One region of the Streptomyces sp. NPDC048506 genome, then DNA from elsewhere that is predicted to be linked to it. Evidence: riboswitches for the same ligand, from Rfam matches in the RefSeq annotation. Region 1 holds a riboswitch; each other region holds the start of a gene.
The links. A riboswitch is a leader RNA that binds a small molecule or an ion and turns the genes downstream of it on or off. The one in region 1 is predicted to bind cobalamin.
Positions count from the first base shown of each region.

Region 2: linked by a shared signal. The riboswitch ahead of metE (5-methyltetrahydropteroyltriglutamate--homocysteine S-methyltransferase) and the one ahead of AB0C96_RS13185 (cobalamin biosynthesis protein) in region 1 are both predicted to bind cobalamin.
Region 3: linked by a shared signal. The riboswitch ahead of AB0C96_RS21510 (HoxN/HupN/NixA family nickel/cobalt transporter) and the one ahead of AB0C96_RS13185 (cobalamin biosynthesis protein) in region 1 are both predicted to bind cobalamin.

Region 1 is NZ_JBEZIX010000013.1:117,175-124,716, reverse strand. Features, by position in the region: gene AB0C96_RS13195 (caspase family protein) at 1-2,524, opposite strand, end outside; gene AB0C96_RS13190 (hypothetical protein) at 2,530-2,973, opposite strand; cobalamin riboswitch at 3,177-3,310, shown strand; gene AB0C96_RS13185 (cobalamin biosynthesis protein) at 3,494-4,495, shown strand; gene AB0C96_RS13180 (cobyric acid synthase) at 4,543-6,060, shown strand; gene AB0C96_RS13175 (putative cobaltochelatase) at 6,116-7,542, shown strand, end outside.
Region 2 is NZ_JBEZIX010000014.1:70,299-77,840, forward strand. Features, by position in the region: gene AB0C96_RS13830 (streptophobe family protein) at 1-576, opposite strand, end outside; gene AB0C96_RS13835 (DUF6777 domain-containing protein) at 796-2,139, shown strand; gene AB0C96_RS13840 (Ig-like domain-containing protein) at 2,372-3,550, shown strand; gene AB0C96_RS13845 (aldo/keto reductase) at 3,639-4,694, opposite strand; cobalamin riboswitch at 4,836-5,023, shown strand; gene metE (5-methyltetrahydropteroyltriglutamate--homocysteine S-methyltransferase) at 5,197-7,521, shown strand.
Region 3 is NZ_JBEZIX010000025.1:99,444-106,985, reverse strand. Features, by position in the region: gene AB0C96_RS21525 (nucleoside/nucleotide kinase family protein) at 1-377, shown strand, start outside; gene AB0C96_RS21520 (MarR family transcriptional regulator) at 434-1,144, shown strand; gene AB0C96_RS21515 (alpha/beta hydrolase) at 1,141-1,989, shown strand; cobalamin riboswitch at 2,154-2,378, shown strand; gene AB0C96_RS21510 (HoxN/HupN/NixA family nickel/cobalt transporter) at 2,406-3,584, shown strand; gene AB0C96_RS21505 (VOC family protein) at 3,597-4,097, opposite strand; gene AB0C96_RS21500 (DoxX family protein) at 4,270-4,821, opposite strand; gene AB0C96_RS21495 (hypothetical protein) at 5,478-6,032, opposite strand; gene AB0C96_RS21490 (alpha/beta hydrolase) at 6,104-7,542, opposite strand, start outside.

The DNA of each region.
Region 1 (7,542 bases):
CCAGCGTCAGCACCGGCACCGCGGGCTTCTCCTTCAGCAGCGCGGTGAGGGTCTGCTCGACGCCCGCCGCGCGCCCCGGCCCGCCGTCGTCCTCGTCGAGGATCAGCACGATCGCCTGATTGCTGCCGGCCGACTTCTTCATCTCCCGTACCGCGACGGTCAACGCCTCCTCCATGGCGGCGCCGTGGTCGACGAGCTCGCCCGGGCCTCCCCTGCCGATCCTCTCCAGCTCGGTCTTGCCCCGGGCAGGGTCGGCGGTGCCGAGCGGGACGACCCGGCGCACCGACCCCCGGTCGCCGGGGTGCGCACGGTCCGGGAAGGTCCACAGGCCGTAGGTGTGGCGGTCGCCGACCATCTCCAGGACTCGGCCCGCCGCGGCGAGCGCCACCGGCAGCTTGCCGCCGTCGGCCATCGACGTGGAGGCGTCCATCAGGATCAGCAGCCGGCTGGACTTCTGGGCCTTGTCGTAGCCGTCCAGCACCCGGGCGACCTGGCCGGGGCCGACCGCGAACCGGTTGACCGGGGCGTCCAGGTCGGCGCCCGCGCGGCTGCTCCGCAGCGGCGAGCCCGCCGGGAGCACGGGCTGCCCGCCGCCGTCCGCGCCGGCCCCGCCGGTCACCGGACGGTAGCCCTGCCCGACGAGGGTCCGCTGGCCGCCGGCCGGGTCCCGCAGCCAGCCGGCGAACCGGTCGACCGCGGCCCGCCTGGGGGTGGCGTCCGTGGTGCCGCGCCAGTCGACCCGGATCAGCGGGTGGTCGAGCGCCGGCACGTTCCTGGGGTAGTACGCCGCGTACCGGTCGCCGGGGGCGAGCGGGGCGTCCTGGGCGGGGCAACTGCCGATCGCGTGGCCGAGGTTGAAGTCGGCGAGGGACTTCTCGGAGACCAGCGGCGCCGCGTGGGCGCCCTGGCCGGTGCCGGGGCCGCCCCGGCGGTCCGGGCCGGCGGCCGGGCGCAGCGAGCAGAGCAGCTCGGTGCTGCCCGCGTACTGGCTGCCCGGTGCGGACAGCCGCTGCTCGGCGCCCTCGGCGAGGGCCGGGTCGGGGTCGCCCGACGGGCCGATGGCGGAGCCGTCGCCCGCGAGGTAGAGGCCGATGGTGTGCAGCAGTCCGGTGCCGGACAGCACCGGACTCGGGCGGAGGAGTCTCAGGTCGCCGTGGGCGCTGTCGGTGCCGGCGAGCAGGTCCCGCCAGGAGGCGCCGACCGGTTCGACGTCGTCCAGCCGCTTGGTGGCCGGGATGCCGACGACCAGTGGGCTGTAGGCGACCGGGCCGGTGTTGTGCAGGGCCGCCGGGGAGCCGGCCGGGGGCATCCCGCGGCGGGCCTCCTCGTAGTCGGCGGTGGATTCGGGGATCCACAGGTCGGGCTGCGGCCCCGGCCGGTAGAGAGGGTCGGGGCCCTTGGTGTCGGACGCGCCCCGGCCGGTGCCCTTGGCCTCGCCCTGCCAGCGGTCGGCGGCGGCGAAGCCCTGGTCGACCTGGTCCTTGGCGGCGGAGTAGACGGTGATCTGGGCGCGCCGGCAGCCGCGCGGCAGGTCGCCCTCGCCGGGCAGCGGGCGGGTGTTGAGCTCGGACATCTCGTAGTCGAACGCAGCCTGGCGCAGGGCGGGTTCGGCCTCCGGGGCGGTCAGCAGCCGCAGCTCCAGGGCGGGCGGGCAGTCCGGCAGCGGGCGCAGCACCTGGAGGGCGACCAGCCCGGCGGCGGCCAGCACCAGCACCGTGCACAGGGCCAGCAGCAGCCGCAGCCGGGGCCGGAGGTGCTGGTTGAACCAGCGGCGTAAGCGGACCCGCGGCGGGGTCGGCAGCCGCACTTCGGGGGTGGCGAAGGTCAGGACGACGTCGTCGACGGTGTTCTGCTTCGCCGACCGCGGCTCCCACACGTCACCCATCGGGGTCCGCTCGTCGGCGAGCCGCACCCGCAGCTCCCGCACCAGGTCCTCGAAGGTGACGAACCGGCGGCCGGGGATGCCGTGTTCCAGGACCTCCACCACGGCCCGGGTGAAGAGCGTGCCGCCGGCCGGTTCGTCGCCGCTGAAGATCCGGCGGTTGGGCTGGGCGGCCATCAGCAGCGACATCGGCTTGCGGCGGGAGTGGAAGGCACCGTCGGCGTTGCCGGAGTAGCAGCACTCCAGGACGATCACGATGCGCTCGGCCCGGGCGTTGTCGAGGCAGGAGAGGACCATGTCCTGCCAGGAGACGGTGGTGTGGCTCTGCCGGGGCACCGACGCGCCGACCATCAGCTGGAGATCGCCGCCGTCGCTGCCGACCCAGCCGTGGCCCGAGAAGTGCACCAGCAGCAGCCCGCGCGCCTCGTCGGCGGCGGCGGTGAGCGCCTGCACCAGCTCCCACGGCTCCTCGGGGCGGCAGAGCGTGACCTCGTCGGCGGTGAACAGATCGGTGCCGGTGAGCGCGCGGCGGAGCTCCGCGGCGTTGTCCTCCACCGCGGGCAGGTCGGTGAGGGTGGTGTAGTCGTGGACGCAGATCAGCAGCGCGCGGTTGAGCTTTCCCCGTGCGTCGTATTCGGACATCCGGCTCAGTCCTCGACGGTGCTGCCGCCCCCGTGCGCCGGGCTGCCGGGATCGCGGCGTGTGGTGTCGCCGACCGTGTGCACCTCCCCGCCGGTGCCGACGTCGACGGCGGGCGCCTCGCCCGCGGCGCGCTCCTCCTTGCGGCGCCGCAGCCACTCCCGCAGGGCGATGCTCAGCCCCTTGGTGACCTCGGTGGCGACCGCGCCCACGATCACCAGGATCAGGTCGTCCACGCCCACGGCCATGTCACCCAGATCGGGTCCGTCGGGCGGGCCGGTCTCCGGGGCGGGGTGCGGCCGCTGCTCCCAGGAGTGTTCCTGGCGGGTCAGCCAGGGTTCGCGCTCCAACCACGCCCGGAGGTCGTCGAGATCCTGCTGCGGATTGTTCGTCCCCGTGACCCTGATGCTGATCTCGTGACGACCCTCATGTCGATCGGCGCTCTCCGGCATCCCCCGGCCCCCCTTCCGGCGGCCCCGTCGCCACCGTGCACCAGATAGTGACGTGGGATCAGGGGCAGGGGCAACCGTCTGTGACGCCACAGCCACCCTGTGGCGTCCGCCACAGCGCCCGCCGTGGTGCAGCGCCGCAGGTCAGGGGTGAGTTGACGGGCATTCGCGGGGCGTGGTGGACTGCCGGGGCCAATCGGCGACAGAAGAGGAAGTCCGGTGAGAATCCGGCGCGGTCCCGCCACTGTCACCGGGGAGCGTCCCTCCGACGAGGGCCACGGTCCGTACCCGTACGGACTGGAAGGCCGGAGGCCACGCCGATCCGGGAGCCAGGAGACTCTCGTCGCCGTTCCGTCGAACCAGGGCGCGGACCCTGAGTGAGGACGTACGCCCATGCCCGGCTGCCCTTCGAGAGCCCCGATGCCCGCTGCCGCAGGGCCCGTTCGAGGCGCCGTGCCAGGCGTCCCAGGCGTCGCGGCCCAGGCGGGACCGTGCGGACACGCCCTGCCGGCGGCCTGACCCGATGCGCGGCGAACACGCGGGATATGCGTGCGGCGCGGCCCTCGGCTTCCTCGGCGACCTGATCGCGGCGGATCCCCGGCGCGGCCATCCGGTGGCCGCGTTCGGCCGGGCCGCGGGCGCCGTCGAGCGACGGCTGTGGCGCGACCACCGCGGCTACGGGGCGGCGCACACCGTGCTGTGCGCGGGCGGCGCGGCCGCCGGTGCCGCCCTGTTGCAGCGCGCCGTGGGGCGCCGCCGCGGCGCCCGGGTCACGCTGACCGCGGCGACGGTGTGGGCGGTGCTGGGCGGCACCTCGCTCGGCCGGGAGGCGCGGGCCGTCGGCGGTGCGCTCACGGCGGGCGATCTGGACGTGGCGCGGGAGCGGTTGCCGCATCTGTGCGGGCGCGATCCGCAGGCGCTGGACGGGCCGCAGATGGCCCGCGCGGTGGTGGAGTCGGTCGCCGAGAACACCTCGGACGCGGTGGTGGGCGCCCTGGTGTGGGGCGCGCTCGGCGGAGTGCCCGGGCTGGTGGCGTTCCGGGCGGTGAACACCCTGGACGCGATGGTGGGTCACCGGTCGCCGCGCTACCGCCGCTTCGGCTGGGCCGCGGCCCGGCTCGACGACCTGGCCGGCTGGCCCGGCTCCCGGCTGACCGCCGCACTGACCGTGCTCGCCGGCCCGGACCGGCGCGGTGCGCTGCGGGCCTGGCGGGCGGACGGCGGTGCCCACCCGAGCCCCAACGCGGGCCCGGTCGAGGCGTCCTTCGCGGGCGCCCTGGGCGTACGGCTGGGCGGCACGCTGGCGTACGGCGGGCGCGTCGAGCACCGCCCGGTGCTCAACGGCGCGGCGCGGCCGGCCACCGCGGACGACATCGAGCGGGCGGTGCGGCTCTCCCGACGGGTGAGCGCGCTGGCGCTGGCGGCGACGGTGGCGGGGCGGCTGGCGGTGGCCGCGGCACGGCGCGGGAACCGCAGTGCGAGCGGGTACCGGAGCGGCAGCGCGAGCGGGAAGGGACCCCGGTGAACAGGAAGTTGAAGGCCTCGTCCGGTGCGGGCGTCGGCGGTGGCCTGATGGTGGCCGGCACGACGTCCGACGCCGGCAAGAGCGTGGTGACGGCGGGGATCTGCCGCTGGCTGGTCCGGCAGGGCGTCCGGGTGGCGCCGTTCAAGGCGCAGAACATGTCGCTCAATTCGTTCGTGACGCGCCAGGGCGAGGAGATCGGGCGGGCCCAGGCGATGCAGGCCGCCGCGGCCCGCGTGGAGCCGACCGCGCTGATGAACCCGGTCCTGCTCAAGCCGGGCGGCGACCGCAGCAGCCAGGTGGTGCTGCTGGGCAAGCCGGTGGGCGAGCTCAGTGCCCGCGGCTACCACGCGGGGCGCCAGGAGCAGTTGCTGGACACCGTGACCGGGTGCCTGGCCGAGCTGCGGCGGACGCACGACGCGGTGATCTGCGAGGGCGCCGGCAGCCCCGCCGAGATCAATCTGCGGCGCACCGACATCGTGAACATGGGCATCGCCCGGGCCGCCCGGATACCGGTGGTGGTGGTCGGCGACATCGACCGCGGCGGGGTGTTCGCGTCGTTCTTCGGGACCACCGCGCTGCTGTCGAAGGAGGACCAGGCGCTGGTCGCCGGGTACCTCGTCAACAAGTTCCGGGGCGATGTGACGCTGCTGGAGCCGGGGTTGGACATGCTGCGGGGCCTGACCGGTCGGCCCACGCTGGGCGTGCTGCCCTTCGCCCACGGGCTCGGCATCGACGAGGAGGACGGGATGGGGGTGTCTCTGCGCGGCGCGGTCCGCGAGAGCGTGGTGGCGCCCCCGCACGGCGCGGACGTGCTGCGGGTGGCGGTCTGCGCGGTGCCGCTGATGTCGAACTTCACCGATGTGGACGCGCTGGCCGCCGAACCGGGCGTGGTGGTGCGGTTCGTGGACCGGCCCGAGGAGCTGGCCGACGCCGACCTGGTGGTGCTGCCGGGCACCCGGGGCACCGTCCGGGCGCTCGGGTGGCTGCGCGAGCGCGGACTGGCCGCGGCGATCGCCCGCCGGGCCGCCGAGGGCCGCCCGGTGCTGGGCATCTGCGGCGGCTTCCAGATGCTGGGCGAGCGCATCGAGGACGACGTCGAGTCGAAGGCGGGCACGGTCGAGGGGCTCGGCCTGTTGCCGGTACGGGTCCGGTTCGCGGCCGAGAAGACGCTCGCCCGGCCCGTCGGCAGGGCGCTGGGCGAGCGGGTGGAGGGCTACGAGATCCACCACGGTGTCGCCGAAGTGACCGGCGGGGCCGAGGCGTTCATGTCCGATGACCGGGGCGACGGCCTCGACGGCTGCCGGGTGGGCGCCGTGTGGGGCACGCACTGGCACGGCTCCCTGGAGAGCGACGCCTTCCGCCGGGCCTTCCTGCGGCGGGTCGCGGCCGACGCGGGCCGGGCGTTCGTCCCGGCCCCCGACACCAGCTTCGGCACGCTGCGCGAGGAGCAGTTGGACCGGCTGGGCGACCTGATCGAGGAACACGCGGACACCGACGCCCTGCTGCGGCTGATCGAGGACGGGGTGCCGGAGGGACTGGCGTTCGTGCCTCCGGGGGCGCCATGAGGGGTACGCAACGGACGGACCGGGGAGCCGACGGCGACGTGGAGGACGACACAGCATGACAACCGCGCACAACACGACCCCGCAGTACCCCTTCACCGCGGTGGTCGGCATGGACGATCTGCGGCTGGCGCTGCTGCTGAACGCGGTGAGCCCCGCGGTCGGCGGGGTGCTGGTGCGCGGTGAGAAGGGCACCGCCAAGTCCACCGCGGTACGGGCGCTGTCGGCGCTGATGCCGACCGTGGACGTGATCGGCGGCTGCCGCTTCGCCTGCGCCCCCGCCGCGCCCGACCCGGGCTGCCCCGACGGGCCGCACGGGGCGGGTGCCGTCGAGTCCCGGCCGACGCGGATGGTCGAACTGCCGGTCGGTGCCTCCGAGGACCGGCTGGTCGGCGCGCTGGACATCGAGCGGGCCCTGGCGGAGGGCGTGAAGGCCTTCGAGCCCGGCCTGCTCGCGGACGCGCACCGCGGCATCCTGTACGTGGACGAGGTCAACCTCCTCCACGACCACCTGGTGGACCTGCTGTTGGACGCCGCCGCCATGGGCGCCTCGTACGTGGAGCGCGAGGGCGTCTCGGTGCGGCACGCCGCCCGCTTCCTCCTCGTCGGCACCATGAACCCCGAGGAGGGCGAGCTGCGGCCGCAGCTGCTGGACCGGTTCGGGCTGACGGTCGAGGTCGCGGCCTCCCGGGAGCCGGAGCAGCGGGTGGCGGTGGTCCGCCGCCGGCTGGCCTACGACGCCGATCCGGCCGGCTTCGCGGCGCGCTGGGCGGCCGAGGAGGAGGCGCTGCGGCACCGCATCGCGGCGGCGCGGGAGCTGCTGCCCGGCGTGGTGCTGGGGGACGGGGCGCTGCGGCAGATCGCGGCGACCTGCGCCGCGTTCGAGGTGGACGGGATGCGCGCGGACATCGTGATGGCGCGCACCGCCACCGCGTTGGCCGCCTGGGCCGGGCGGACCGACGTCCTGGAGGAGGACGTCCGGCAGGCGGCGCTGCTGGCCCTGCCGCACCGCCGGCGCCGCAACCCCTTCGACGCCCCCGGCCTCGACGAGGACAAACTCGACCAGACGCTGGCGGAGTTCGGCGCGGACGAGGGCGCGGACGGCGACGACGATCCGGAGCCGGACGGTCCGGACGGCGGCCCCGACGGGGACGGACCGGGCGGTGGGCGGCCGCCGCAGGACGACAGCGGGCCGGCCGAGGCCCCGCTGCCGCCGCAGCCCGAACTGCCGCACCAGTCGGACCGGGAGAACCCTCCGGCGGCGCAGCCCCCCGAGGAGCCCGCACCGGAGGCCGACGCCCGGCCGCAGCCGCAGGGCGCGGCCGGGGAGAAGCCGGCGGTCGGCGCCGCCGAGCCGTTCCGGACCCGCCGCCTGGACGTACCGGGCCTGGGCGAGGGCGCCGACGGCCGGCGCTCCCGCGCCCGGACCGCGCACGGCCGGACGACCGGCGCCCGGCGCCCGCACGGCGCGCTGGGCAGGCTGCA
Region 2 (7,542 bases), on a different contig from region 1:
CAGCACCCACAGCAACCCGAAGCCGAGTGTCGCACCGACGTCGGCGCGGAAGCCGACGGTGGGTGTGCTGCCCAGCTCCGCACCGATCTGGTCGGCGAGTTCGTTGCCCACCGAGATCCGGAAGTCGTGCCGGGCGGCGAGCGCCACGAGCAGCAGGAGCACCAGCCAGCAGGCCGCCGTGCGGGCGACCCGGCCGAGCAGCTCGGAGGTGCCGGCCACCGCGCGGTGGCGCAGCGGCAGCAGGAAGACCGCGGCGGTCACCAGGGCACCGGCCAGGGTGACCGACAGCGGTACCGCGTCGAGGCCGGCGTTCGCCTGTCCGATGATGCCGGCCTCACCGGACAGGCCGACCGAGCCGCCGGCGGCGATCACCACGGTGGCCGCGACCACCGAGGGGAACGCCCCACCGGGCAGGTCCGCGGCGCCCGCCGCCCACAGCCCCAGCGCGGCGACCACGATCATGGTGACGACGCCCGCCAGGGCCGTACCCAGCGCCTGGGCCCAGGCCCGTACGGCGGGCGGGAGGCCCGGGGCACGCACCGGTCCCGGAGGGCCGGTGGACGCGGTGCCTGGCATCTGGCTGTCTCCTCGCGCGGCGGGACCTGGGCGTCATCGGAACGGGCGGCGCGGGCACGCGGGTCGGTGCATGCGCGCGGGCACGCACCACCGTAAGCACGCGGTGTACCGCCCCGCTTGCGGACGGTGCTGATACCGGGCACACAATGTCTTAGACATCAATAAATGCGGGCAAAATTCGCATCGCCGGATGGCCCATACACGCCGGAAGAGGGACCCGTGACAGCTCCACCGCCGCCGGACAGCCACCCCACCGGGCCGCCCACCGGCCCGCTCGCCGGTCCTCCCTCCGGCGCCCCGTCCGGCGGCCCCTCACGCGAGCCGACGCAGGTGGACACCGGACCGCGGCGACGGACGAAGCCCACCCACCAGGGACCGCCCGGCCCGCCCAGCGGCCCCGGTGACGGGGGCGGCGGCGGAGGCGGAGGCGGAGGCGGCGAGGGGGGCGGCGGGCCCTGGTGGCGGTCGGTGCCCCGGATCGCGATCATCGCGGCCGCGGTGGTGGTGGCCGTGGTCCTCACCCTCGTCCTCACCCGGCCGGGCGGCTCGGGTTCGACCGAGTTGTTCGCCGAGCCGGCCGGGTCGACCGGCCAGAACCCGGTCACCGACTCCTCGGCGAACGACTCCACCGCGGCCCCGTCCGCCACGCCCAAGCGCCCCTCCCGCGGCAGCAACAGCACGTTCTCGGGCGCGACGGCCGGCCTGTACGGCGGCACCCAGAACAGCGCGAGCTGCGACGTCGAGAAGCAGATCCGCTTCCTTCAGCGCAACCCGGCGAAGAACGCGGCGTTCGCCGGCGTGCTGGGCATGAAGCCGGGCGAGGTGCCGGCCTATCTGCGGTCGCTGACGTCCGTACAGCTGGCGTACGACACCCGGATCACCAACCACGGCTACAAGGACGGCAAGGCCTACGCGTTCCAGTCGGTGCTTCAGGCCGGCAGCGCGGTGATGGTGGACTCGTGGGGAGTGCCGAGGGTGCGCTGCAAGTGCGGCAACCCCCTGACGAAGCCACAGATGCTCAAGCAGTGGCAGCAGCGCGGCCAGACGTGGCACGGATACCAGCCCTCCAACGCGGTCGTCGTGGAGCCCGCCAAGGCCCCGGTCAAGGAGTTCGTGCTGCGGAACCCCAAGACCGGTGCGTGGTTCAAGCGGCCCAAGGGCGACACCGGCCCGACCCACGACCAGCCGACGGCCCCACCGGCCGACACCCCCAGCGGCCCCCCGTCGTCCCAGCCCCCGCCCTACGGATCGACGCCACCGGGCGAGACCCCCACCGGGCCCTCCGGCACCTCGCCCTCCGGGCCGGGCACGTCCGAGACGGCCGGCACCACCGGCTCCGGGACCCCGCCGGAGACCACCGGGGGCACCAGCACCACCGGTGGGCCGACCGAGACCACCGGGGGCACCACTCCCGGCGGCGAGTCCAGCACCGGCGGCGGCACCTCGACGGGCGGCTCGACCGGCGGCGGGACCACGACGGGCGGCGAGTCCGCCGCCACCGGCGGAACCTCGACCGGCGGTGGCACGACGACCGGCGGCGGGACATCGGCCCCCGGCTACTGACGCGGGGACCGGAGGCCGGGAGACGGCGCGAGGAAACCGGCGGAAGGACCGGAACCTCGCGCTCCACCGGCGTCGATATCGAACTGTGTCCTGAATATCCGGTGCATCGGACAACCATCGCAGCGAACATCCCCTCTCCCTGTGCGGCGGGGGCATTGGCGACCTTTGACGGTTACGCCCTCACTGGGCCCGACCCCGCCACTGCCAGCCGTTCTGCTTTGGAGGGACTCCCGTGCACGCCGCACTCCGACGCCACCCCGCCCGGTTCATACCCGCCCTGATAGCGGCCGCCGGACTGATGACCGCGTGCGACGGCGGCACCGACGCGGCGAAGGAGGACGCGCCGGCGGCGAAGGTGACCGTCACCCCGTCCGCGGGCAGCAAGTCCGTCAAGCTCGGCTCGGAGATATCCGTACGGGCCTCCGGCGGCAAGCTCACCGCGGTCGAGGTCAAGGACGACAAGGGCGCCAAGGTCGCCGGGCGGCTGGCCGGCGGCGGCGCCTCATGGACCTCTGACGGCAAGGTCCGGCCGCAGACCACCTACACCGTGAAGACCACCGCGAAGTCGACGCAGGGCAAGGAGTCCTCCGCCACCTCGACGTTCACCACGGAGCAGGCCGACAAGGTCAACAAGCTCACCAACACCCCGGGCGGCGGCCAGACCGTCGGCACCGGCATGCCGATATCGATCCTCTTCGACCACCCGATAGCCAAGGACCGGCGCGCCGAGATCGAGAAGGCACTGAAGGTCACCTCCCAGCCGAAGGTCGAGGGCTCCTGGGGCTGGGTCAAGGACTGGTCCGGCAAGGACCGGATCGACTGGCGGCCCAAGGACTACTGGCCGGCCGGCACCAAGGTCTCGGTGAACGGCGCGCTGGGCGGTATCAACTCCGGGACGGCCGGCGGCTGGTTCGCCCGGGACTACACCTTCGGCTTCACCGTCGGCGCCGACCGCAAGGCCGTCATCGACGTCCCCTCGCACACCCTGACCATGTACGAGAACGGCAAGAACGTCGGCAGCATCACCGGCTCCGCGGGCTCCCCGCAGGACCCGACCCGCGGTGGGGTGCACACCGTGCGCAGCAAGAACGCGGCGGAGACGATGGACTCCGCCACCATCGGCCACGGCGACGAGTGGATGCTGGACTCGCAGTGGGTCACCCACCTCACCGCCTCCGGGACCTTCCTGCACTCCGCCCCGTGGAACAAGTCGCTCGGCGTGGTCAACAACAGCCACGGCTGCTTCGGCATGACCACCTCGGACGCCAAGAAGGTCTACGACTTCCTGACGATCGGCTCCACGGTCGAGGTGAAGGGCACCACCAACCCCAACAAGACCGACGTCGGCAACGGCCTGGAGGTCTGGCAGGAGACCTGGCAGCAGTGGCAGCAGCGCAGCGCCCTGAAGTAGGCCCCCGACCGGGGAGTTGAGCGCACGCCGCCGCCCGGCATCCGGGCGGCGGCGTTCGACGCTCCGGCTCCCGGCGGGCTGCGCCGGGTCAGCGGACCTCGTGCACCGTGCGGCGGTAGGTGGAGCGCTTGTCCTCGATGTCGGCCCAGCGGTCGCCGTAGACGTTCTCGGTGATGCCGGGCTGCCGCAGGAAGTCGTGCGGGAAGCCCAGCGGCACCGCGCTCGCCGCGTCCAGCCGTGCCAGCGCCGCCCCGTCCAGCTCGACGTCGAGGCCGGCGAGGTTGTCGGCGAGCTGGCTCTCCTTGGTGGCGCCGATGATCGGGATGACGTTGCCGGGCCGGCTGCGCAGCCACGCCAGCGCCACCTGCGCGGGGCTCCAGCCGCCCTGCTCGGCGATCTCCAGTACCGCGGTGAGGGTCTCGTCCTCGTTGTGGTCCCCTGTGTGGCTGCCGGTGACGTCCAGCCGGCCGGTCTCGCCGCGGCGGTACTTGCCGGTGAGCTTGCCGGCCGCCAGCGGCGCCCACGCCAGTACGGCCAGGTCGAAGGCGCGGGCCTGCGGCAGCAACTCCCGCTCCGGTGTCCGCTCCAGCAGGTTGTAGCGCAGCTGCGAGCCGGCGAACGCGCTCCAGCCGCGCAGCTCGGCGAGGGTGTTGGCCTGCGCGATCTCCCAGGCCGGCCAGTCGGAGACGCCCAGGTGGAGCACCTTGCCCGAGCGCACCAGGTCGTCGAGCGCCCGCATCAGCTCGTCGACCGGGGTGAAGTTGTCCCGGGCGTGCACCCACAGCACGTCGAGGTGGTCGGTGCGCAGCCGGTCCAGGCTCGCCTCCACCGACCGGACCAGGTTCTTGCGGTGGTTGCCCGCCGCGTTCACATCGCCCTTACGGGTCGCGCAGGTGTACTTGCTGGCCAGCACGAAGCTGTCCCGGCGGCCTTCGAGCAGCTCCCCGAGCAACTGCTCGGCGGCGCCGTCGGTGTAGTTGTTGGCGGTGTCGAGGAAGTTGCCGCCGGCGTCGGCGTAGGCGTCCAGGATCCGGCTGCTGGTGTGCTTGGCCGCGCCCCATCCCCACTCCTCGCCGAAGGTCATGGTCCCCAGGCTCAGCTCGCTGACCCGCAGGCCGGTCTTGCCGAACAGTGTGTAGCGCACGGTGTTCCCTTCGCTCGGTAGGTGATCACCACGCTAGGAGTTGAAGCGCTCTCCAACGCGAGGCGTGCCCGGCGCGGGTGACCGGATCACCGGGGAGGGCCTACAGGGGTCGGGAGGGCATCGCCTAGGCTGGCCCTTGCGTCTGGTTCGCCCTGCCCGCCAGGCAGGTGCGTCGTAAGAGGGAACCCGGTGGAAATCCGGGACTGCCCCGCAGCGGTGAGTGGGAACGACCGCCGTCACACGCACTGGGCCCGTCCGGGCCTGGGAAGCGACGGCCAGTAGGTATCCGCCCTTGGCGGACGTGCCCGCGAGTCCGAAGACCTGCCAGTGCCCCCGCACGACCGGTGTGCGGGGTGATCTCGGTGACCTTCGAGGGCGGGTCGGCGGACACACCAGGCGGCACGGGCGGCGGCAGCGCACCCGCGACCCGCCCGGTGGGCCACCCCTTCGCGCCCTCCCCCGTCCCGGGGTCCACAGAGGCACGCTCGCGAAGGAGAGTTCCGTGACCAGCACGTCCACAGCCGCGGCAGTACGGGCCACCGTGCACGGCTACCCCCGGCAGGGGCAGCACCGCGAACTGAAGAAGGCCATCGAGGGGTACTGGAAGGGCCGCGTCGACGCGGACGCCCTGAGGGCCACCGCCGCCGGGCTGCGCCGCACGGCCTGGCAGCAGCTCACCGCGGCCGGTATCGACGAGGTGCCGACCGGCGACTTCTCGTACTACGACCACGTCCTGGACACCAGCGTGATGGTCGGCGCGATCCCGGCCCGGCACCGTGCCGCGGTGGCCGCCGATCCCCTGGACGGCTACTTCGCCATGGCCCGCGGCACCCAGGACCTGGCGCCGCTGGAGATGACCAAGTGGTTCGACACCAACTACCACTATCTCGTACCGGAGTTGGGGCCGGAGGCGGTCTTCGTCGCGGACTCCGCCAAGCAGGTCGGCGAACTGACCGAGGCCCTCGCACTCGGCCTCGCCGCCCGCCCGGTCCTGGTCGGGCCGGTCAGCTACCTGCTGCTGGCCAAGCCCGCGCCCGGTGTCGCCGCCGGGTTCGAACCGCTGACGCTGCTCGACCGGCTGCTGCCCGTCTACGCCGAGGTGCTCGCCGACCTCCGGGCGGCCGGCGCCGAGTGGGTGCAGCTCGACGAGCCCGCTCTCGTCCAGGACCGCAACCCCGCCGAACTGGCCGCCGCCGCCCGCGCCTACCACCACCTGGGCACCCTCACCGACCGCCCGAAGCTGCTGGTCGCCTCGTACTTCGACCGGCTGGGCGAGGCGCTGCCGGTACTGGCCAAGGCGCCCGTCGACGGCCTGGCGCTGGACTTCACCGAATCCGCGGCGGCCAACCTGGACGATCTGGCGGCGGTCGGCGGGCTCCCCGGCAAGCGCCTGGTCGCCGGCGTGGTCAACGGCCGCAACGTCTGGCTCAACGACTTCGAGAAGTCCCTGACCACCTTGGGCACCCTGCTCGGCCTCGCCGACCGGGTCGACGTCGCGTCCTCCTGCTCGCTGCTGCACGTCCCGCTCGACGCCACCGCCGAGCGGGAGATCGACCCGCAGATCGCCCGCTGGCTGGCCTTCGCCCGTCAGAAGACCACGGAGATCGTCACCCTGGCCCGCGGCCTGCTCCGGGGCACCGACACCATCGCGGCCGAACTGGCCGCCAATCGCGCCGCGCTGGCCTCCCGGGCCGGCTCGGCACTCACCCACGACCCGGCGGTGCGCGCCCGCGCCGCGGCCGTCACCGAGGCCGACGGTCGCCGGACCCTGCCGTACGCCGAGCGGGCCGCCGCCCAACGCGCCCGGCTGGGACTGCCGTTGCTGCCGACCACCACCATCGGCTCGTTCCCGCAGACCGCCGAGCTGCGCACCGCCCGCGCCGAGCTGCGGGCCGGCCGGATCGACACCGCCGGGTACGAGGAGCGGATCGCGGCCGAGATCCGCGAGGTGCTCACCTTCCAGGAGAAGGCCGGCCTGGACGTGCTGGTGCACGGCGAGCCGGAACGCAACGACATGGTCCAGTACTTCGCCGAACAGCTCACCGGCTACCTGGCCACCCAGCACGGCTGGGTCCAGTCGTACGGCACCCGTTACGTCCGGCCGCCGGTCCTCGCCGGGGACGTCGCCCGCCCCGGGCCGATGACGGTGCGTTGGACGGCCTACGCCCAGTCGCTCACCGACCGGCCGGTCAAGGGCATGCTGACCGGTCCGGTCACCATGCTGGCCTGGTCCTTCGTCCGCGACGACCAGCCGCTCGGCGACACCGCCCGCCAGGTGGCGCTGGCCCTGCGCGACGAGGTCGACGACCTCGAAGCGGCGGGCAGTTCGGTCATCCAGGTGGACGAGCCGGCGCTGCGCGAGACGCTGCCGCTGCGCGCCGCCGACCGCGCGGGGTACCTCGCCTGGGCCACCGAGGCCTTCCGCCTCACCACCGGCGGCGTCCGCCCGGACACCCAGATCCACACCCACATGTGCTACGCGGAGTTCGGCGACATCGTCCGGGCCATCGACGACCTGGACGCCGATGTGATCAGCCTGGAGGCGGCCCGCTCCCATATGCAGGTCGCCGACGAGCTGGCCGCGGCCGACTACCCCCGCGAGGTGGGGCCCGGCGTCTACGACATCCACTCCCCGCGGGTACCGAGCGCCGCGGAGGCAACGGGCCTGTTGCGCAAGGGACTTGAGGCGATCCCCGCCGAGCGCCTGTGGGTCAACCCGGACTGCGGGCTGAAGACCCGTGGCTGGCCCGAGGTCCGCGCGGCGCTGGAGAACCTGGTCGCGGCGGCGCGGGAGGTCCGCGCCGGCCTGCCGGACGCGGCCTCCTGACGCCACGGGGCGCCCGCCGGA
Region 3 (7,542 bases), on a different contig from region 1:
CGCCGGAGCCGGACACCGCCGTCTACGCCCCGACCTTCGACCGCCGCATCGAGGAGCCGGTCGCCGGCAGCATCCCGGTGGCACCGCATGTCCCGCTCGTCGTCACCGAAGGCAACTACCTCCTCCTCGACTCGGCTCCCTGGTCACGGATCCGCGGACTGCTCGACGAGGTCTGGTACGTGGACCTGGACGCTCCCGAGCGGGTCCGCCGGCTGGTCGACCGGCATGTGCGCTTCGGACGCCCGCGTGCCGAGGCCGAGCGATTCGTCCTCACCTCGGACGAGGCCAACGCCCGCGTCGTGGCGGCCACCCGCGACCGCGCCGACCTGGTCATCACCTTCTCCCCCGAAGCGGCTCCACGTCCGACGGAAGGGTGACCACTCAGAGCGACCACCCCCTTCCCAAATGACATCAGTGATGCCATCATGACATCATGAGTGTCAACGCGGAGGATGCCGGACGGAACGGAGGGAGGGGCGCCGGAGACCCGACGCCCACCCCCACCGAAGAACACACACCCACCGAAGAACCCAGGCCGCCCGAAGAACCGAGGCCCGCCGAAGAACCCACACCTGCCGCGGAGTTGCTGTACGGCGTCATCCGCCGCCTGTGGCCACTGCACCGCACGGTCGTCCGCGCAGTGGAGCGCGAGCTCCAGGCCACCGGCATGACCGCCGGCGAACACGCCCTGCTGGATGCACTGCGTACCGAAGGCCCGCGAACGGTCCCGCAGTTGGCGCGCTCGATGGACCTCGACAGACAGCCGGTGCAGCGTTGGGTGAACCACGCCGCGGAGCTGGACCTGGTCGTCACGGCCCCGAATCCCGCCCACCGCCGCTCGCCCCTGATCGAGCTCACCGCCCAAGGCGCGGAGGCGATACGCGGCATCCAGGAGTTCGAGGTGACGGAGCTGCGGCAGCGCCTGGCAGATCTGTCCACCGAGGACGTCCGCACCGCACTGCACGTACTCGACCGACTCGGCGAGGAGTTCCGGCACCTGGCGAACGGTGCGCGCATGTCGCCAAGCGAAACCGGCACTGACCACACTCCCGACAATCGCGATAGAAAAGACAGAAACCCCACTGACACCACCGGCGCTGCTGACCCCGCTCGCGCCCCCGGCAAAGGACGGTCCGGAGAATGACCCCGCCCATCACGGCCTGGTCCGAGATCGACAACGGCATCGTGCCGATCGACGACGGCGAGCTCTTCTACGAGACGGCGGGCTCGGGCCCCGCCGTGGTCCTGCTGCACGGCGGCATGCTCGACCAGCACATGTGGGACGAGCAGTTCTCCTGGTTGGTGAACTCCGGCCTCCGCGCGATCCGCTACGACTCCCGGGGCCACGGCCTGTCCTCCACGGTGGCCGGCGACTACGCCAACCACGACGACCTGTGCACCCTGCTGGACGCGCTGGACGTCCCCCACGCCGTCCTCATCGGGCTCTCCCACGGTGCACGGGTCGCACTCGACACCGCGATAGCCCACCCCGACCGGGTAACCGCCCTCGCGCTGGCCTCCCCCGGGATCAGCGGCCGTCCCTTCACCGACCCCTTCGTCCTGGAGCACATCGGGGAGCAGGTGGCGGCGATCGGCGCCCCGGACGGCGCGGAGCGCTACGTCGAGCACTTCCTACGGATGTGGGTGGACGGCCCGCACCGCGAACCGTCCGCCGTCCACCCCGGGTTCCGCGAGCGGATGCGCGCCTCGGCCGCGGCCAACGTCGAGGTGCATGCCGATGGCGTGGGCGCCGGGATGCCCCTGGAAGTCGGCGCGGCGGACCGCCTGGGCGAGATCGGGGTACCGACGGTGGTGTTCGACGGCGACCTCGACAGCTCGGACATCTCGGCCAACGCCCATGCAATAGCGCTCACGGTCCCCGGGGCCCGAAGAGTCCGCATACCGGGCGCCGCCCACATGGTCAACCTGGAGAACACCACGCTCTTCGACCACGAACTCCACGCATTCCTCTCCTCCTTGCACTGCTGACGCCTCCTCGCACTGCTGACGTCTCCTTGCCCTACTGACGCCGTTGACCGCCCTCCTTGGCCCGCCGGTGCCCGTGGCCACCGTCCACGACCTGGCTCTCTTCCGACCGGCCCGGCCGTGCACCACGGACGAACGGCGCCCGCCCGTCCCCTCCCGGTGAGCAGTTAGAGTGACCGGGCCGTGGTGTTCGGGAAGACCGGTGACGGACCTAGTGGTCCCAGTCCGGAGCGGCCCTCGCCACTGTGATCGGGGAGTTTCCAGCCCTTTCCGTATGCGCACGGCGCGCGTACGGCGCCACTGACCGCAGCCTGCGGCCGGGAAGGCGGGGGTGGGCGCGAGCGTCAGCGAACCCGTAAGCCAGGAGACCGGCCACGGCATCTCACGAACTGATCCACGAGGTGCTGGAGCGTGACCGGATGGCCCTGTCCACCGATACCCCGAACCCGACCACCCCTGTCGCCGTCGCGTTCCGCTGGCGCCGGCAGGACACCGTCCGTACCGCGGGCCTGATGGCCGTCATAGCCGGGCTGCACGTCGTCGCCTTCGGCGTGCTGTTCCTGCTCGTGGTCCCCCACCACTACTCCGTCGGCAGCCAGGTCTTCGGCGTCGGGCTCGGCATCACCGCCTACACCCTCGGCATGCGCCACGCCTTCGACGCCGACCACATCGCCGCGATCGACAACACCACCCGCAAGCTGATGGCCGACGGCAAGCGGCCGATCTCGGTGGGCTTCTGGTTCGCGCTGGGGCATTCGAGCGTGGTGGTTGTCCTCGCCGCGCTGATCGCCGGCGGTACCCGACTGGCCGGGACGCTGATGAACAACAGCACCCGCACCCACCAGCTGCTCGGCGTCATCGGCACCACCGTATCCGGCTCGTTCCTCTATCTGATCGCCGCGCTCAACCTGGTGGCGCTCATCGGCATCCTGCGGGTCTTCCGGGCAATGCGCGCGGGCCGATACGACGAGGCCGAGCTGGAAACGCACCTGGACTCACGCGGCTTCATGAACCGCTTCCTGGGCCGCTTCACCAAGTCCATCACCCGCCCCGGCCAGATGTTCCCGCTCGGCTTCCTCTTCGGACTCGGCTTCGACACCGCCAGCGAGGTGACGCTGATGGTGATGGCCGGCAGCGGCGCCGCGGCCGGCCTGCCCTGGTACGCGGTGCTGTGCCTGCCGCTGCTGTTCGCCGCCGGAATGAGCCTGTTCGACACCCTCGACGGCACGTTCATGAACTTCGCCTACCAGTGGGCGTTCTCCAACCCGGTGCGCAAGGTCTACTACAACCTCACCATCACCGGCCTGTCGATCGCCGTCGCCTTCTTCATCGGCACGATCGAGCTGGTGACCGTCCTCCACGACAAGCTCGCCCTCAACGACCCGCTGACCGGCTGGATCTCCGGCCTCAACCTCGACAACGTCGGCTTCATCATCGTCGGCCTGTTCGTGGTGGTCTGGGCCGCGGCACTGGCGTACTGGCGGGTGGCCGGAGTCGAGCAGCGCTGGGCGGTACGGGCCGAGCGGGCGAAGCCGGCTGCACATGGTGAGCCGGTACCGCAGGAGCACCCGGCAGCTGGGGCGACGCCGGACGCCTGAGGCCGACCGACCTCAGGTGGCCGAGCCGGCCGCGGCGCCCGTCACCAGGTCCGGGCCCCAGCGCTGCAACGCCACCGCCAGATCGAGCGGTCGCAGCCGGTCCGCCTCGTCGGGCCCCGGCCAGTCCTCCCGCGGGACCCGCCACATCACCTCGAACTCATTGCCGTCCGGGTCCCTGGCGTACAGGGACTTGGACACCAGGTGATCGCTGGAGCCGACGAGAGCCCCGCGCTCGGCGAGCTGCGCCTCGGCCGCGGCGAGCTCGCCGAGCGTGCCGACCTCCCAGGCCAGGTGGTAGAGCCCGACCCGCCCGGCCTCGGGCCCAGGCGCGTGCGACCCCACCGCGAACAGCCCCAGATCGTGATCGTTGAGCGAACCAGGCGCGCTGAGGAACGCGGCCCGCCCCGGTATCTCGACGTCCACCGTGAGCCCCAGAGCCTCGGTGTAGAACGCAACGGACCGCGCCAATTCGCGGACGTACAGCACCGCATGGTTGAGCCGTCGTACGGCCATGAATCCACTCCCTTATCGACTACCGCGACACCATCCGTGGCGCCACGCTCCTGACCTGCCTGCCGCTCCCGGCCCTGTCGCTCCCCCTCGCACTCCCCAGCACTCCTGCTCCCCAGCACTCCTGCTCCCCGGCGCTCTTGCTCTCCAGCTCTCCTGCTCCCTGCCCGGGGTCTCACGTCCGGACCAGCAACACCCCGCCGGCCATCACCGCGGCAAGCAGCAACGCGGCCACGCCGTACGCCAGCCGGTGCGCACGCAGACCGGGCAGGATGCGGTCGACGGCGTAACGCCCGGGGCCGGTCAGCGCCAGGGCCGCCGCACCGGCGGCGAGCAGCAGTTCGTACTCCACGCCCTTGGGTGCGAAGAATCCGCCGCCCCACTTCACGGCGAGCGCATTGATCATCGTGCCGACGACCGCCGCAGCGGCGAGCGGCGTCAGCAGCCCGACCACGAGCCCGAGCCCGCCGAGCGCCTCGCTCACACCGGCGACGACGGCCATGGCGCGGCCCGACGGGTACCCGCTCATCGTGAAGAACTGCCCGGTCCCGTCCAGCCCCGGCCCGCCGAACCAGCCGAACAGCTTCTGGGCGCCATGGGCCGCCATGGTCAGCCCGAGCACGAGCCGCAGCAGGAGCAGCCCGGTGTCATATCCGTGCAGAGCAGGCACAGGGCGCACCGAACCGCCGCCGCGCACGGACTCAAGGGTGCCGAGAGAGGACGTCATCAAGGACCTTTCCTGCCATCACTGACCAGCCGCCGCACCAGAACCGGCACACCGCCCGCCCCCGCCGAACCATTTACTTGAAGATTTACTTGAAACTTCAAGTCCGCGTTCCGACCATACACGCCACCTCCACCCCGAACAACAGCCCACCGACACCCCCGAACCCGACCCTCCCCCGCACACCAGTGACCCCCGGCCTGAACGAGCCGGAGGCCACTGACCTGACAATCCACCGCCAAGAACACCCAAGAATGCCCAAGAATGCCCACCCAACGAATGCGGACATCCAACCCCATAAGCCCCGAAAAAATCGAGCGCGGAAAGTTGCGCCACTTCACCCACGAGCACCGAACACTCCTGCCGGCGCCGACGCCACGAGCAGCCGTCACGGACAACCGTCATGGGCAGCCGTCACCAACTGCCGGGGCAAAAGCCTGGGACAGAGGCCAGGTACGAAAAACGGGGTACAGAAAACCGAAGACCCCAACCATGATTGATTCCGAAAAGCCCGCGCGGACCAGGGGAAACTACGCTCGGTAGTTCTCGCTGGTCCGCAGGGTTTTCCCGGTGTGCAGTGCCCTGGATGTGCCCGCCGAAGGCGCACTGCAGGAACCAGTCGGCGGGGCACCAACCGGGCCGGGCTGTCCGGGGATCGATCAGCCGAAGGGGTTGTCGGGGAAGCGGGTGGTGGAGGTTATGGGCCCTGCGGCGAGCGAGGGGGCTGCCGGGGCGATCGGGTTGGATTTCTGTGCGGGGACCGGGGCCGACACCTGTTCCTGCTTCACGCCGGGCGGCAGAAAGCAGGGAGTTTCCACGGAGAAGACAAGCGCGTTGCCGCGCCCGAAAGTTTCCACCGAGACAAAGAAGTTATCGCTGCCACCTTTGGCGTCCATGAGTGCCTGCGACGGCTCCTCACGGTAGCCACTGACCTTGTAGCCCTCGGCTTCGAGCTTCTTGCGCATGGGGCGCAGGGCCTTGCCATGCTCGTCCCCGTGGAGCTTGGCACGCACTGCGTAGGACAGGTCGAAACGGCCGTCATTGGCATGCTCGTGGTTTTCACCAAAACATTCGAAGAATTCCTTACTCACCGTTTTACCGTCGACCTGGAGGCCGTACTGACTGGCCAGTGAGGCGATCAGTTCGCGGGCCGAGCGTTCGGCTCCCTCTCTGCTCTTGACGGGTAGCGGATCGTTTTTCCCGGAGTCGGTCATACATCCTCCAGATGCGAGCAAGGCAACGAGTGTGAGCACGCTGATACGGACGGGGCGCCGGGTGCTGCCGGTCACCATTTCGGCCCCGTGGTCCCGGGTGGGTTGGGCTGCGGGTGCACGTGATACTCCCCCCTTGTAGGAGGCACTCCGGCGATGATGCGGCCCTGGTTGGCGAGGCTGTCACTGCGCTTGTCCCAATAGCCGCCGTGCCCCGAGGTGTCCACGTCGAAGACCTTGCCTCCGAACTCCTGGTCTGCGGGATTCTCTCCCAGGGTCTTGTCCGAGGCGACGGTGGAGACCATGTCGTCCGGTGCCCAGCCAGCCCAAACATGGTCCGGGTCCATCTGCAGGTCCTTGGCGTGGTCCACTGTCATTCCCGGGCTGCCAACCACAACGACATCGTCGGCATCGATGCCGTTGCCATGGGATGCGGCGTCGCCCACCACCGTCGAGCCGTAGCTGTGTCCCAGCACGGTCATATGGGCACGCTCGCCGGTGTGTGATTCGCGCAAGCCATGCGTGAAGCTCCTCAGGTCGCCAGCACCAGCGTCGGCACGCCCGGTCGTGGTCATGCTGCCGTCGACCTCGGGGGCGTCGTATCCGAGCCACGACACCACCGCGGTGCTCTCGCCACCCTTGTCCTGGGACGCCTTCTGCCGCCGGCCTACCCGCTCGATCTGCTCATCAACGTTCGTCAAGTCGTTGTCAGTGCCGGGTACTTGCACTGCAACGTTCCGCGCGGTGTCCGGATTTCCCTGGGACACCACGGCGCGCCCGTCGCGGGCCTTCGTGTCGATCCCCAGCACGTACAGCTGCTTGTTCTCGTCCTTACTGCCATCGGCCTTGTCGAGCGCGGTCTGCAGTTTCTGCAGGCCCTCGTACTGCCGCTGGTCGCGGATGCCCAACTCGCCGTTTTCCTTCTTCATCTCGTACTCCGCGAGCTGGAAATCCACCACCTTGCGGTTCGCCTCGTCACGGTCGGCGCTGGGTATACCGTCAAGCCAGCCGATCTTCTCGGGGTAGGCGTCGAGATATGACTGCCGCTCCTGTTCGGTGAGGCCCGACCACCACTTGGCGTTCTCCTTCGGGTCCTTCTTCGAAGGGATGGAATCCTCACTGAGGTGGGAGAACTCCGCGACCTTGCGGGCTCCTTCTTCGGCCTTCGACGCGCCGTAGTCCTTGTCGAGGTTGAAGGCGTCGATCTGCTGAAGGAGCTGCGTCCCGTCCCAGTCAGCGCTACTAGCGTCCCGAATGGTGTACTCGATGTCGTTCTTGTAGCCCTCCAGCTTGGCGACGCGCAGCTGATGCTCTTCCTGCTCGTCGGCGTCGGCGTTGCCGGGGGGACAGGCCCGGCCGTCCGTCACGTTGCCGTGGTCGTCGACGATGTACCCATCGAGTTCCGCGGTGCGCACACACCGGCGCAAGTCCTCCTGGGCTTCCTTCATCTTGGTGTGAACGGTGTCCAAGATGGTGGCGATGGAGGTGACGTCGGACTGCGCGGTGCCGAGCT